DNA from 2 places in the Ruegeria sp. BF12 genome. Region 1 is predicted to be linked to the other one. Evidence: riboswitches for the same ligand, from Rfam matches in the RefSeq annotation. Region 1 holds a riboswitch; the other holds the start of a gene.
What was found. A riboswitch is a leader RNA that binds a small molecule or an ion and turns the genes downstream of it on or off. The one in region 1 is predicted to bind cobalamin.
Positions count from the first base shown of each region.

Region 1 (3,978 bases):
ACCAACCACGATTCCCGCGGCTTCGGCATGAGAGATATAGGTAAGCTGCTTGGCCACCATATTCCCTGCCTCAATGTTCGGCGCCACCAAAATGTCCGCCGCCCCGGCAACAGGTGATGTGATACCCTTGGTGCGCGCAGCGTTCAGGTCCACCGCGTTGTCCATGGCCAATGGACCATCGACCAACCCGCCGGTGATCTGCCCGCGTTCTGCCATTTTGGACAACAGCGCAGCGTCGACCGAAGATGGCATATGCGGATTGATCGTCTCTACCGCCGACAACACGCCAACCTTGGGCACTTTGATGCCGATGGAATGGGCCAGATGAATGGCGTTTTGAACGATGTCGGCTTTGGTTTCGAGATCGGGTGAAATGTTTACGGCCGCATCGGTGACCATGATGGGCCGTGACATGCCCGGCACGTCCATAACAAACACATGCGACAAACGCCGCCCCGTCCTCAGGCCTTTCTCGCGGCGCAAGACGGCCCGCAAAAGAACATCCGTATGCAGATGCCCTTTCATCAGCATCCGAGCTTTGCCCTCCACGACCAGATCGACGGCACGATGCGCGGCCATCTCGTGGCTGTCGACCTCGATGATTTCAGTTCCGGATAAATCAGCGCCAAGCTCGGTCGCAGCAGCAGCAATTTTGTCGGGATCGCCGACAAGTATCGGAGTGATTATGCTGTTTGAACTCGCCAACAAAGCGCCGCCCAGTGAGTTCGGCTCTTCCGGGGCGATGACGGCTGTTGGCATAGGGTCCATGGGGCGCGCCTTTTCCAGCAGAGCGTCAAAATGCCGGTGCCTTTGAACGATCAGCCCAGGAACTTCGACCGAGTCAAACTTCAAATGCCGGGCGGGTGGCGTGACTTGCACCGTACCGCTTAGAATCAACGCGTTGTCCCCGACCCGGCGCACTTCGGCGGCGCAGGTCAAATCGCCATCTTCGCGCTTTTCCGTGACCGAAACAAAGGCGGTCAGTTCTTCGCCCGCCAGAACCGGGGCATGGAATCTGAGGTTTGCCCGGCGTGTCTGCGTGCCCGCCCCTGGCAGGACGTTTCCCAGTACCGCCGCAACAAGGCCAGCGGGCCACAACGCGGGTGCAACAGCTTCGGGGCGCCCATCACCATCCCCATCATAAGCGGCCAGATGCAACGGATTATGGTCTCCGGACGCCGATGCAAACGCGTAAAGATCGTCAACGGTGCAAAGCCTTGTAACCTGGGCCTTATCGCCGACTTTCAATTGTGAAAACGTCCGGTTTTCTTTAATTTTCATCTCGTCAGGCTTTGATTTTTGCAAATGATCGTATTTGAAACCGACGCTCGGCACTTCAGTCCCACCCGACTGGAGCTTGCCGCCGATTCCCCTGTATTTCTGCGCTGCAGCGTAGCCAAAAGAACTTCTGACCACAATTGATTAAGCTTCTTAGCGGCAATCTGGCGGGTAGCGCCCTTTGTCGCCTGCCAGACCTCAGCCCCGCTGAGCCGTCTGACGCGCTAAAGCTGTCTTCCAATCGCCACAACAAGGGGTCTTCGGTTTTGAGCTTGACCAATAATGCGAACTCGGGCACTTCTCGTCGTCGATGGTTCCCGATGGTGCGCCCAAGGGATGAAAAGGGAATACGGTGAGGTTGCCGAACGGCGCCAATTCCGTGACTGCCCCCGCAACTGTAAGCGGTGAGCGACGCCAACAGACCACTGGCCCAAATGGGCTGGGAAGGACGGCCAAGCCACGACCCGCAAGTCAGGAGACCTGCCATCTGATGTTCAACCAACCCGGGGCGGGGCGTCCTGGAAGGAGGCTATATGGCACGTCTGACGCGTGTTTACATGATCGGCACCTTCTGTCCACGCTTGACAACAAGCGGAGCGGGCAATGCTGAGAAAACCTGATCACTTCATTCCGATTTGCGAGACGTGCATGGGCACGGGTGTCGTCGGCGCGATCCAAAGCGGGTTGCCGGACAGGCTTCCTCGCGCGTTGTCTGCCCGTACGTCCTTGCACACAACGCGTTGGGTCAACGCTGACGGTCGCTTGCGCGCATTGTTCAGAAAGAGTCATTCGCACCCGCCTCAGATCAAGCAGGAGGAACGCGTATGACCCGCAGACCATTTCTTGAAACTCGCGAGTTGGAATACCACGCCCTGAATGGCGAAGTCCTGCTGAAAGACGTCAAGTTTGATTTGGACGAAGGGGCGGTACTGGCGATTGCCGGGCCGAATGGCGCGGGCAAGACAACGCTCCTCAACCTCTTGTGCGGGGCAGAAGAGATCGTTCAGGGGGACGTTTTGATCAAGGGGCGCAGCCTTCGGCAACTTTCGGCAATGGATCGCGCCCGTATGATCGCAGTTGTCAGTCAACAAGAGGCCCCCGATGGACGGTTGTTCCTGCGTGACTATGTGGCCCTGGGACAAATTCCGATCCGCGCGGACCGATCCGCAAGCGAGCACGCCGACGAACTGGACCGTATCCTGAACCTGACCAGTTTGTACGCTTTGGCCGACAAGCGTATGGCCGTCCTGTCCGGCGGCGAGCGCCAACGGGCCCATATCGCGCGGGCTTTGGCCCAGAAACCGTCACTGTTGTTTTTGGACGAACCAACCAACCACCTGGACCCGGACGCCAAGGGCCGCATGCTGTCCCTGGTGGCGGAACTGGGCATCACGGTAGTGATGATCGTCCACGACCTGGTCATGATCCCCGAGTTCGCCACCCATGTCGCACTGATGAAGTCCGCCCGGCTGACCGGCTTTGGGTTGGTGCACGAGGTGCTGACCCCCGAACGCGTCCGCGAAACCTTTGGCGTCGATTACCTGTGTTTTCAACACGAAGGCCGCGTGATCCCGGCGCTGGATATCCGAAGAACCACAATCTCAAAATGAGGAACAAAACCATGAAACAGGCACTCTGGCCCGCGGCGCTGATCACCGGCCTGGCAACAAGCGCGGCCGCACTTGAGACCACAGTCGATAATTGCGGCGAACCTTTGATTTTCGAAACCCAACCCGAGCGGCTGGTCGTCCACGACATGAACATGACCGACATGGCCTTTGCGCTGGGTCTGCAGGATAAGATCGTTGGGCTGACGGGCATCACCGGCTGGTACAAAACAAGCCCGGAATTCGACACTTTGCGCGGCGACATCCCCGAGCTGGCGCCGAAATACCCGACTGTGGAAAACCTTGTCGCGGTAGAACCCGACTTGTTTTTTGCGGGCTGGTACTATGGCATGAAGCCCGGCGGCGATGTGACCCCGGACACTCTGGAGCCCTTCGGGATCAAAACGATGATCCTGACCGAAAGCTGCGTACATCTGGACAAGGAACGCCCCGAAGCAAGCATGGACCTGCTGTTTGATGACGTCCTGCGTCTGGGCAAAGTCATGCAGGTCGAAGACAAAGCTGAAGAACTGGTCGATGGCTGGAAGTCTGAACTGTCTGCTATCGAAGCCCAGACCGCCGACCTGCCCAAACCCCGCGTCTTCCTGCTGGACGGCCCCGCCGACGCGCCATTCACCGCTGGCAAATTCGCCATTCCCGACGCCATGATTTCGGCGGCGGGCGGTGAAAATGTCACACATGACATGGAAACCAGCTGGGGTCGCTCCTCGTGGGAGGCTGTAGCCGCTTCCAACCCGGAGTTCCTGGTTCTGTTGGACTATCAAACCGGCAATGGTGCGGCGGATACGTTCAAGTTCCTGCAGGAACACCCGGTGATGTCCCAGACGGACGCTGTCAAAAACGAACGCTGGATTGGCCTGCGGTACGAAGAACTGACCCCCGGACCGGCAAATATCGAAGCGATCTCGAAAATGGCTCAGGCCATGCATCCGGGCTTGAACTGATATGGGCCGATTGTGCCTGACACTATTGCTGGGGGCGGCCGTTCTGGCCGCCCTCTTGCTGATTTCGACCGTATACGGGACCACGTCCATACCGGCATCTGATGCTTTTACCGGCGTCATGCTGGGCA
Region 1 is NZ_JBQFTP010000007.1:114,543-118,520, forward strand. Features, by position in the region: gene ACR0J0_RS12925 (bifunctional enoyl-CoA hydratase/phosphate acetyltransferase) at 1-1,281, opposite strand, end outside; cobalamin riboswitch at 1,573-1,780, shown strand; gene ACR0J0_RS12930 (ABC transporter ATP-binding protein) at 2,103-2,888, shown strand; gene ACR0J0_RS12935 (ABC transporter substrate-binding protein) at 2,900-3,850, shown strand; gene ACR0J0_RS12940 (FecCD family ABC transporter permease) at 3,852-3,978, shown strand, end outside.

Region 2 (3,978 bases), on a different contig from region 1:
GCCCAGTCGTTTTACCTCGGCCTCGTCCGTCGTGGACATCTCCATCCAGATCTTGCCGGGGCCAACTTCGGGCAACATTTCCCGCATCACGGCGTCAGAGGCTGCAGGGGAAGGAAGGCAGGTGATGACGGCATCACAATCCCGCATCAGTTGCGCCGGACTTTCGGCTGCTTTGGCACCTTTGGCCACGAAGCTCTGCACCAGATCCGGGTTAAGATCATGGACCGAGAGGTCCACGCCGTTGCGTAGCAGCGATCCCGACAGTTTTGCGCCAACGTTTCCCAATCCGATAAAGCCGACTTTCATGTTTCCCTCCCGAAAGTGTGCGTCTGCGATGCTGTTAACCGAGTATCGACGTTGCAATTTCAAAAGCAAAACGAATAATAATCCGCTTTATGGCAAAAATTTTTTGGTGATAAATGGACCGGCTTCCAAACCCTGCATGGCTGCGCAGCTTTGAATGCGCCGCTCGGCACCTGAATTTCACCACCACGGCACGGGAACTTGGGTTGACCCAGACAGCCGTATCTCTGCACATTCGATCCCTCGAGGCGGAACTTGGTCAAAACCTGTTCACCAGAAATGCACGACGGCTCGAGTTGACCGAGCTGGGGCAATCCTATGCTTTGACGGTTCGGCGGGCCTTGGGTGACATCGCGCTGTCCACCAACAGTTTGTTTGGTCCTGCGTCCCGACAAACGCTCACAGTTCGGGCCGCGATTTCCACGGCAACTTATTGGATTGCCGCTGAACTGCCCGCGTTCAACGCGCAATACCCGGACATTCCCGTTCGGCTGGTATCGCACATCTGGAATGACAGCATCGCGCCAAACGATGTGGATGTCGAAATTCGGATGGGCTACGGCGATTGGCCGGGGGTCATCTCCGAAAAGCTGACCGATGAGAATCTGGTGCCGGTTTGCCGAGTCGGAAAGGCTTACCCAAGCTTGCTGGACCTCCGGCAAGGGCCGCTGATTCACATCCTCGGATACGAGGACAACTGGGCAGGCTACTTTCACGCTCATGATATGGAGCCACCCAAGCAAACATCCCTTCATTCGGTCGATACATCCGTCGCCGCATTGCAATTGGTGATGGCCGGTGCAGGCTGCGCGACCATTGTGGAAAGATTCGCTAAAAATTCCATTGCTCAGGGCGCGCCGATAGAAATTGCAGGCCCAGCGATTCCGTTTGCGCAATCGCACTATCTGATCACCGCGCCCGGGCGCACGCGCTCATCCGCCGCAGCGGGTGTGTTTTGTGCCTGGCTGCGTGATCGCCTGGCTGCGGATGCCGCTGACTGACACTGGCTTGTCGCTTTTCCGACCTGCGCGTTTTCTGCATCCTGCTCGCGCTTGACAAGCCCCCTGCCCGTGCCGCATGTCCCTTTCGTTGGTGTCCATCTTCGGATGGATGAAAAGGGAATGTGCAGCGGATCTACCGCCAAGCACAGCCGCCCCCGCGACCGTGACCGGAGAGGGTGCCCAAAGCCACTGGCCCAAAAGGCCGGGAAGGCGGGACATCCGACAGGGCCGAAGCCCTGACATCTGCAAGCCGGGAGACCTGCCAGCGCCCGTAGATGAAACCGGACGGGGTGTTCCGGTGTCGGGTCCATGTCGCAACACGTGGCCCGCATGAAACCCCGTCCCCCACGAAGAGGATTTGGGGGGATGAGAGACATGACCGCGACCGCACCGGTCGAGCTGCTGGTCTGTACCACGTGCCGCCGTGGCCTGCCTGTCGAAGACGATGCGCAACGACCCGGCGCATTGCTGCACAAAGCGCTGGAACAGGCCGACTTGCCCGAAGGCATCACTCTGAAAGCCGTTGAATGCCTGTCAAACTGCGATGAGGGTTGCTCCATCGTGCTGCGCGGAGGCCCGGACCGTTGGACATTTGTCTATGAGCACCTCAACGAAACCGATCATGTCGAGACCATTGTTGACGGTGCAACCAAGTATCTCGCCACGGAAGATGGCCTGGTGAAATGGCGTGAACGCCCCGAACACTTCCGCAAAAATTGTGCGGCCCGTATTCCCCCGATTGGAGCCCTGAAATGAGCAATCTCGAAAAACTCCCCGTCACTGTGATCACCGGCTTTCTGGGCTCGGGCAAGACCACGCTGGTCAAGCATCTGATGCAGAACCCACAGGGCAAGCGTCTGGCCGTGGTGGTCAACGAGTTCGGCGATGTGGGCGTCGATGGCGACATCTTGAAATCCTGCGCGATCCCGGATTGCCCGGCGGAAAATATTATGGAACTGGCCAACGGCTGCATCTGCTGCACCGTAGCCGATGACTTCATCCCCACCATCGAGGCGCTGATGGCGCTGGAGCCGCGCCCCGATCACATCCTGATCGAAACGTCCGGCCTTGCTCTGCCCAAGCCGCTGCTGAAGGCCTTTGACTGGCCCGACATCCGGTCCAAGATCACCGTGGATGGCGTGATCGCTCTGGCAGATGCCGAGGCTGTAGCTGCTGGGCGTTTTGCGCCAAATGTCGAAGCGGTGGACGCGCAGCGTCTTGCCGATGACTCGATCGACCACGAAACGCCCCTGTCTGAGGTATTCGAAGACCAGATCTCCTGCGCCGACATCATCCTACTGACCAAGCCCGATCTGGCTGGCCCCGAAGGCGTGGCCAAGGCCAAGGAGATCATCGCAGCCGAGGCTCCGCGTCCATTACCCGTGGTCGAAGTGGCTGAAGGTGCCGTGGACGTCCGCGTCGTACTAGGCCTTGAGGCCGCCGCCGAGGATGACATGGACGCCCGTCCGTCGCATCACGACGGCCACCATGATCATGAGCATGACGATTTCGAAAGCATCATTGTCGAGTTGCCGGAACAGACCGACCCGACCGCGCTGGTCGCCAATATCGAACGTCTTGCGAACGAGCTGAACATCCTGCGCGTCAAAGGCTATGCCGCAGTTCAGGGCAAACCGATGCGTCTGCTGGTTCAGGCTGTAGGTGCCCGTGTACGTCACCAATACGACCGCCCATGGGAACCCGGCGAAGAGCGCCGCTCGCGTCTGGTCGTGATCGCCGAGCATGACGACATCAAAGAGGCCGCAATCCGCGATATTCTCGTGGGTGTAGCCGAGGCCGCCGAGTAAGCCATGCACGTCGTCTTCCGCGAAAGCCACGGGTTAGAAGAAACCGAGACCCCAACCGATCTGGGCCAGAGCCCGGCGGATCTGGTGGTGCTGTCCTTTTCGGACAGCGACCTCGGCGCTTTCGCAGCAGGCTGGCACCGCGGTGGCGGCCCCGAGGGGCAGATGCCCACGATGCGGCTGGCCAACCTGACGGCACTCAAGCACCCGCTGTCCGTCGACACCTATCTCGAGCAGACGCTTAACGGGGCCAAAGGCATTCTGATCCGTCTGATCGGTGGCGTACCCTACTGGTCTTACGGCCTGCAGCAGGTTCTTTCGCTGGCTCAGGCCAAAGGCATCGCCCTCGCCGTTCTGCCAGCCGACGGGCGGGAAGACCCACGGCTTGACGACTATTCGACGCTGCCTGTCTCGACCCTGAGGCGGCTGGCGCATCTTTGCGACACCGGCGGAGAAGTTGCTGCGCAAGCTGCTTTGGCACAAATGGCTCTGGCGGCTGGGCTTTATGCCGGGCCGGTGATGGGTGCAAAAACCCTGCCGGAATGTGGCGCGTGGTGCCCGGATCGTGGCGTCATCCCGGTGGACAAGGCGTTCTCGGGCGACGCGAAGCGCATCCTTGTGAGCTTCTATCGGGCCTACTTGACCTCGGCGGATACCGCGCCAGTCGCAGCCCTGATCCGCAACTTGCGGAACCGTGGTCTGGACGCGGTTGGGCTGTTCGCGCCATCTTTGAAAGCCCCTGCAGCAGCCGACTGGCTGCGCGAACAGATCGTTGACCTGAGCCCATCCGCGATCATCAACGCCACCTCATTCTCGGGCAAGGGCGCGTCTGGAACCTCTCCGCTCGATGTGGCAGGTGTGCCGGTGTT
Region 2 is NZ_JBQFTP010000001.1:510,912-514,889, forward strand. Features, by position in the region: gene ACR0J0_RS02610 (NAD(P)-dependent oxidoreductase) at 1-306, opposite strand, end outside; gene ACR0J0_RS02615 (LysR substrate-binding domain-containing protein) at 420-1,304, shown strand; cobalamin riboswitch at 1,377-1,585, shown strand; gene ACR0J0_RS02620 (DUF1636 family protein) at 1,680-2,060, shown strand; gene cobW (cobalamin biosynthesis protein CobW) at 2,057-3,112, shown strand; gene cobN (cobaltochelatase subunit CobN) at 3,116-3,978, shown strand, end outside.
Region 2: linked by a shared signal. The riboswitch ahead of ACR0J0_RS02620 (DUF1636 family protein) and the one ahead of ACR0J0_RS12930 (ABC transporter ATP-binding protein) in region 1 are both predicted to bind cobalamin.